2 regions of the Micromonospora aridisoli genome follow, and region 2 is predicted to be linked to the other one. Evidence: predicted binding sites of a transcription regulator. Region 2 holds the regulator's gene; the other holds the start of a gene.

Region 1 (3,409 bases), on a different contig from region 2:
CGGCCCGCTCCCGCTGGCGGGGCAGCAGGTGGTCACGGGCGATGGCCACCTTCTCGTCCTCGGTGTACCCGTCCAGGGTGACCAGTTCCATCCGGTCCAGCAACGGGCCGGGGATGGCTTCCACCACGTTGGCGGTGGCCAGGAACAGCACGTCGGACAGGTCCAGGTCGACCTCCAGGTAATGGTCCCGGAAGGTGTGGTTCTGGGCCGGGTCGAGCACCTCCAGCAGGGCGGCGGCCGGGTCGCCGGCGTACCCCACGGAGACCTTGTCCACCTCGTCGAGCAGCACCACCGGGTTCATCGAGCCCGCCTCGCGCAGCGCCCGGACGATGCGACCGGGCAGCGCGCCCACGTAGGTGCGGCGGTGTCCCCGGATCTCGGCCTCGTCCCGGATGCCGCCGAGGGAGACCCGGACGAACGTCCGGCCGAGTGCCCGGGCGACCGACTCGCCGAGGCTGGTCTTGCCGACGCCGGGCGGTCCGGCGAGGGCCAGTACGGCACCGGAGCCGCGACCACCGACCACACCGAGGTCACGCTCGGCGCGTCGGTTGCGCACCGCCAGGTACTCCAGGATGCGGTCCTTGACGTCGGCCAGACCGGCGTGGTCGGCGTCGAGCACGGCCCGCGCCGCGGCCAGGTCGGTGTTGTCCTCGGTACGCGTGCTCCACGGCATCTCCAGCACCGTGTCGAGCCAGGTACGGATCCAGCCCGCCTCCGGGGAGGCGTCGCTGGCCCGCTCCAGCTTGCCGACCTCGCGCAGCGCCGCCTCGCGCACCTTCTCGGGCAGGTCGGCGCCCTCCACGCGGGCCCGGTAGTCGGCCGAGCCGTCCGGGGCGTCCTCACCGAGTTCCTTGCGGATCGCGGCGAGTTGCTGACGCAGCAGGAACTCCCGCTGCGACTTCTCCAGCCCTTCGCGGACGTCGGAGTTGATCTGCTCGGTGACCTCCTGCTCGGCCAGGTGGTCACGCACCCAGCCGACGAGCAGTTCCAGCCGGGCCGTGACGTCCGGCGCGGCCAGTAGTTCGGTCTTCTGCGCCAGGCTGAGCCAGGGCGCGTAGCCGGCCGAGTCGGCCAGCTCGGAGAGGTCGGTCATCCGTTCCATCGCGTCGATGACCTGCCAGGCACCACGTTGCTGGAGCACCGAGGTCATCAACGCGCGGTACTCGCGGGCGAGTTCACGGGCCCGGCCGGCCGGGGCGGGTTCATCGATCTCGGTCGCCTCGACCCAGAGGGCCGCGCCGGGACCGGGCACACCGGAGCCGATCCGGGCCCGGTTCAGGCCACGGATGACGGCCGCGGGCTCGCCGCTGGGCAGCCGCCCGACCTTCTCGATCGTGGCGATCGCGCCGACGGAGCCGTACTCGCCGTCCAGGCGCGGCACGGCGAGCAGCTTGCGGTCGCCGGTGGCTCGGGCCGCGTCGACCGCGGCCTGGGTGGTCGGGTCGAGGGTCACCGGGATGACCATGCCGGGCAGCAGTACGGCGTCGGCCAGTGGAAGTACCGGAAGAGTTGCCATCGAACACCTGCTATCGCATCGAGTTGAGCGTGTCTGGCTCAAGTCGGAGCGGCCGCCGGTTGTTCCTCGGTGTGACCCAGCACACGGCCGACCCGGCGCGGTGGAGCCGAATCGGCTCGCGCCCACACCCGGCAGATCCAGAATCGGGGATTTCGACGACACGCAAAACGCGAGTCGCCGCAGGGCGCACTATTGTTGCGCAATTGCCGGACGATCAGTCAAACTTTGAGCACACCCCGCCAGACACAGGGAGTAATCGACGATGGCCAAAAAAGTAATCACGGTGCTGACTGACGACCTCGACGGCGGAAAGGCCGACCGGACGGTCGAGTTCAGCCTGGATGGCGTGGCGTACACCATCGACGTTTCCGACGAGAACGCGGGCGTCCTGCGCAAGGCGCTGGACCCTTTTATCGATGCCGGCCGGCGACTCGGCCGTGGTGGCCCCGACACTGGCCGTAGTCCGCGTCGCGGCAGCGGTTCGGGCACTCCGGGAATGAACCGGGAGCAGAACCGCGCCGTCCGCGAATGGGCCGTCCGGAACGGCTACAAGATTTCTGAGCGGGGCCGCATCCCGGTCGAGGTGGTCGAGGCGTACAAGAACCGCTGAGCAGCGGGAATGGCACTCTGGCGCGGATAGGTCACGGCATACACCGACTTCCCAACGTGCTGCGGGGCCGTCCGGACAATTCCCGGACGGCCCCGCGTGCCTGGACGTCAGCTCTCGGCCTCAGCCCTCCGCGTCGTCAGTTGACCTGGATCCGCACCGCGTCGAACGCGGGGGTCTGGTTGGCCCGCTCCGACATCGGGATACGGTGCGATCCGTCACCGGCCCAGACCGCGCACTGCGCGATACCGGAGTCCGGCAGACCCGGGATCTGAATGGTCACCTCGTCCGGCTGCGAGCCGCCGCCGCCGTCCTCGGTGGCGACGAAGAAGGCCGGCACCGGCTCCGGCGCCGGTGCCTCGTTCGTGTTGTTCAGCATCCGGCAGGCGGTGTGGAAGTGGCCGCGCGTCAGGCCCTGCTCGTTGAGCAGCGAGCTCTCCAGGTAGTAGCCGCCCTGACCGGCCGGCAGGAACCGGTCCCGGACCAGGTTGCGGGTGCTGACCCGGATCGAGAAGCCCTCGTTGCGGTTGATCTGCTGCGGGAAGTCGGTGATGAGTAGCGACGGGTTGTTGGCGGCCGAGCCGACCTCGCCGAACGCGGTGCTGATGCAGCGGTTGCCGTTCTGGAAGCCGTCGTGCGCCTGCAGCTGGCTGTTGTTGCAGTTGTTCGCCAGCACGTCGAGGCCGTTGTTGCCGCCGTTGTTACCGCCGTTGTTACCGCCGTTGTTACCGCCGTTGTTACCACCGTCGTTGCCGTCGTCGTCGCCATCGTTGGTGTTGTCGACCGGCTGCACCTGGCAGGTGGCGAGGTTGGCGAGACCGCGCGGCCGAGGGCCGAACCGGTCGATGGCGATCGTGATCCGGTTGAGGGTCGCGCGACGCTGGCTGGCCAGCGGGGCGAGGATGGCGTTACGGATGAACTCCTGGCCCTGGTTGCCCTCCGCGGCGAGCCGCTGGTCCGCCTGGGTGATCTGGGTCTGCAGGGCGTTGAGGTTGCGGTCCACCTCGGCCCGGGCTCGGTCGGGCACCTGCGGGAGCCGACTCACCACGTCCGGACAGGCCACTGCGAGGGTCCCGGTGGTCGCACCGTCGGTGCCGTTGCGGGTCTCCTGGCACTCCTCCACGGTCTGCTGCCCGTCACCCCAGTGATTGACCACCCAGCGGCCGTTCTGCCAGGTGCGGGTGGTGGTCGCACCGCGAGCGGTCGGCGCGGTGGCACCGGGGCTCGGGGCGACACATTCGGCCGCCACCGGCCGCGTCTGCTGGTTCGGCCGTCGGTCACCGGCC
Region 2 (3,409 bases):
GCGTTAACGTGTCGCCCCAGCAGCCAGGGTTCGCGGTGGGCGGGCGCCCCCGCGGGCGAAAGCGGAAGGTTGGCCGGTGAGCGTGCAGGAGTCAGCGTTCCACGGCTTCGCCAACCCCGTCGACCCCACCCCGGCGGAGTTGCGAGCGTGGGCTTACCACCCCGATTCGGTCCCGTTGACGTCGATGCCGCCGGACTGGGACCTGTTGGTCTCCGGTGACCGGCTGGTGATGACGCTGTTCGATCTGGCGATGGACACCCGTTGTCCGGCGCGTCGGTTCGCGCTGCACTGCCTCTACATCTACGCCGCCGACGGGATCCGGACGAATTTCCGGGCACACCCGAAACGTCGCTTCCGCAAGCTGGTGGATCAGGCGGAGCGCAACGGCGACGAGATGATGCGCACCTGGGCGCACAACAGCCGGGTGCTGCTGACCCGACCGGAGCTGTTCGTCTACCGGGAGTGGTGCGAGGGCGGCCTGGTGCGGGAGAACCGCCGGCTCTGAGCGCGCCGAACGGGCCGGGACCCCCCGTGGCTCCCGGCCCGCACGTCGGCGGACCGTCAGCGCGATCCGCCCCGCTCGCGGCGGTGCTGGTCGGTGCGCGCCTGACCGGCACCGTGCCCACCCCGGCCGGCCTGGCCGCTGAACCTGCCGGCTCGGATCTGGTCGGAGAAGCGCCCCGTGGTGATCCGGTCGAACCGGCCACGGACCTTCTCGGCCAGGCTGTCTAGGCGCTGCTCCGCCTCCTCGGCCACCTTCTTCGCCGATTCCGTCATGGCTCCCCCCGCCAGATCGGAGTCCGGATTGAGATGGTTTAGACCTGATTCCCGAAGGCTAGTCGAGACAACCTGTCCGCCGCTCGGATTTGCCGGAACACGAGCAGATCGTGCCGGGAGGAAGCGAAAGAGGCGTGGCCCCGGATGGGACCACGCCTCCTTGCCGGTGCAGGGCGCGTCAACGCCCAGGGCCGCGCCGGGGACGCCACACCACCAGCGCGGTCGAGGTCTGGTTGGTGGGCACGAGATCCCGGCCGGGGAAGCGAGCCAGCGACTCCAGTTCGGCCATCCGGCGGTACGCGGCGTCGAGTTCGGCCTCCAACTGGGCCACCCGCTGCTGCGCCTGCTCCAGCAGACGCTCCAACCCGATGATCCGCTTGATCCCGGCGAGGTTGACGCCGTCGTCCTGACTGAGCCGCTGCACCTCACGCAGCAGCACCACGTCGCGGACGCTGTACCGGCGCCCACCACCGGCCGCCCGTCCGGCCTGTACCAGGCCGAGCCGGTCGTACTGGCGCAACGTCTGCGGGTGCATCCCCGCCATCCGCGCCGCCACCGAGATCATCAGCACCTTGGCCTCGTATGCCGGGTCATCCGAGCCGACGAACCCGTCCATCCCGCTCACCTCCGGACCGCATCACCGATCAACCGAATCGACGCACCCGCGCGTCAAGATGTTCCCGGGCCGCCGGCGGGGTCTGCTCGGCGAACGTCTCCAGGGCGGCCCGTGCCTCGTCAGAGATCCGCGCCGGCACCACCACGTCGAGGGTGACCAGCAGATCGCCGATCTGGCCGTCCCGGCGGCTGACGCCCTTGCCCCGGGCCCGCAGGATCCGACCGCTCGGCGTACCCGGCGGCACCCGCAGGGTCACCGCACCGTCCAGGGTCGGTACCCGCAGGTCGGTGCCGAGGACCGCCTCCGCGAACGTGATCGGGACGGTCAGCGTCAGGTCGTCTCCGGTGCGCCCGAACACCTCGTCCGGCCGGACCTTGACGTGCACGAACAGGTCACCCGCCGGGCCGCCGCGCTCGCCGGGCTCGCCCCGGCCGGCCAGCCGGATCCGCTGACCGTCGGCCACCCCGGCGGGAAAGCGGACGTTGAGCGTACGGGTCTTGGTGACCCCGCCGGTGCCCTGGCATTCCGGGCACTTCTCGTCCACCACGGTGCCCACGCCCTGACAGTTGCGGCACGGCTCGGAGAAGCTGAACGCACCCTGGTTCCGGTTGGTAACCCCGGCACCGTGGCAGACCGGACAGGTTCGCGGCACGGTGCCCGGCTTGGCACCGTTGCCGTGGCAGGTGTCGCAGACGCCGGGCGCCCGCAGGGTCAGCGGCAGGGTCACCCCCCGGACCGCGTCGTGGAAGTCGAGCGCCACCTCGGTCTCGATGTCGCGACCCCGCGCCGGACCGGGCGCGCCTCCGGCCCCGCCACCGCCCGAGAAGATCGAGCTGAACAGATCGGAGATGCCGCCCCCGGCGAACCGGCCGCCACCTGGCTGTTGGCCACCGAACAGGTCGGAGACATCGAACGGCACACCGCCCGGCTGGCCGGCCTGGCGGGCGCCGCGCCGGAACGCGCCCGAGCCGAACAGCGAGCGCATCTCGTCGTACTCGCGGCGCTTCGCGTCGTCACCGAGCACCGCGTACGCCTCGGAGACCGCCTTGAAGCGCTCCTCGGCCTTGGCGTCGCCGGGGTTGTGGTCCGGGTGCGACTCGCGGGCCAACTTGCGGTACGCCTTCTTGATCTCGTCAGCCGGGGCGGTCTTCGCCACGCCAAGGACCGCGTAGTAGTCCTTCTCGATCCAGTCCTTCGAACTCACCCGTACACCTCCTCCCCGGCTCCGGGCCCGGTCCGCCCCGCCCGCCGGGGGTCGGCGGGCGGGGCGGCCGGGTCACCGTCGCGCACTATTCCGGGTCGGCGACCGCGACCATCGCGGGCCGCAGCAGTCGCTCACCGATCTGGTAGCCCCGACGCATCACCTGCACGCAGGTCGGCTCGGTGACATCGGCCGAGGTCTGGTGGGCCACCGCCTCGTGCCGCGTCGGGTCGAACGGGTCGCCCTGCTCGCCGAACGGGGTCAGCCCGAACTTGCCCAACGCGGTGACGAGCTGCTCCGCCACCGAACCGAACGGACCGACCAGGTCACCGTGCTCCCGGGCCCGGTCGAGATCGTCCAGGATCGGCAGCAGCGCGGCGAGCACGGATCCGGTCGCCTGCTCGGTGACCAGCGCGCGGTCGCGCTCGACCCGCTTGCGGTAGTTGGCGTACTCGGCGGACACCCGCTGCACGTCGCGGGTGCGCTCGTCCAGCTCGGCGCGGAGCGCCTCCAACTCGGCGCCGAACCCGCCACCGCCGGCCGTCTCGGACGACGACTCGACCGGCTCGGCCGGAGAGTCCACCACCGGCGGACCCGCGGCGGCCGACGCCTCGCTCAGCGCGCTCGCCTCGACCTCGATCGAGTCGACCACGACCTCGGCCTCCTCGACCAGGCCCTCCGCCGGAACGTCCGGCCCGGCGTCCGCCGCCGTGCCGTCGGGTTCGCGGATCTGGCTGATCTTGCGGTTGTTGCGGATGACGACCCGCGGCGTGTCGCCGGTGGCCGGCTCGGACGCCGAGCCACCCGGCGCCGAC

What was found. Region 2 encodes HspR, which represses chaperone genes until heat shock. Its sites were predicted from a motif close to TTGAGTNNNNNNNACTCAA; they were not measured.
Region 1: a site for HspR is predicted at 1,540-1,558, ahead of lon (endopeptidase La). Genes of this name have one in related genera too.

The regions. Positions count from the first base shown of each region.
Region 1 covers NZ_JAXCFK010000007.1:152,026-155,434, forward strand. Annotated here, with positions in the region: gene lon (endopeptidase La) at 1-1,516, opposite strand, end outside; gene SM447_RS16815 (histone-like nucleoid-structuring protein Lsr2) at 1,779-2,126, shown strand; gene SM447_RS16820 (hypothetical protein) at 2,263-3,409, opposite strand, start outside.
Region 2 covers NZ_JAXCFK010000002.1:271,229-274,637, reverse strand. Annotated here, with positions in the region: gene SM447_RS04715 (hypothetical protein) at 77-505, shown strand; gene SM447_RS04710 (hypothetical protein) at 562-777, opposite strand; gene SM447_RS04705 (heat shock protein transcriptional repressor HspR) at 956-1,393, opposite strand; gene dnaJ (molecular chaperone DnaJ) at 1,422-2,597, opposite strand; gene grpE (nucleotide exchange factor GrpE) at 2,683-3,409, opposite strand, start outside.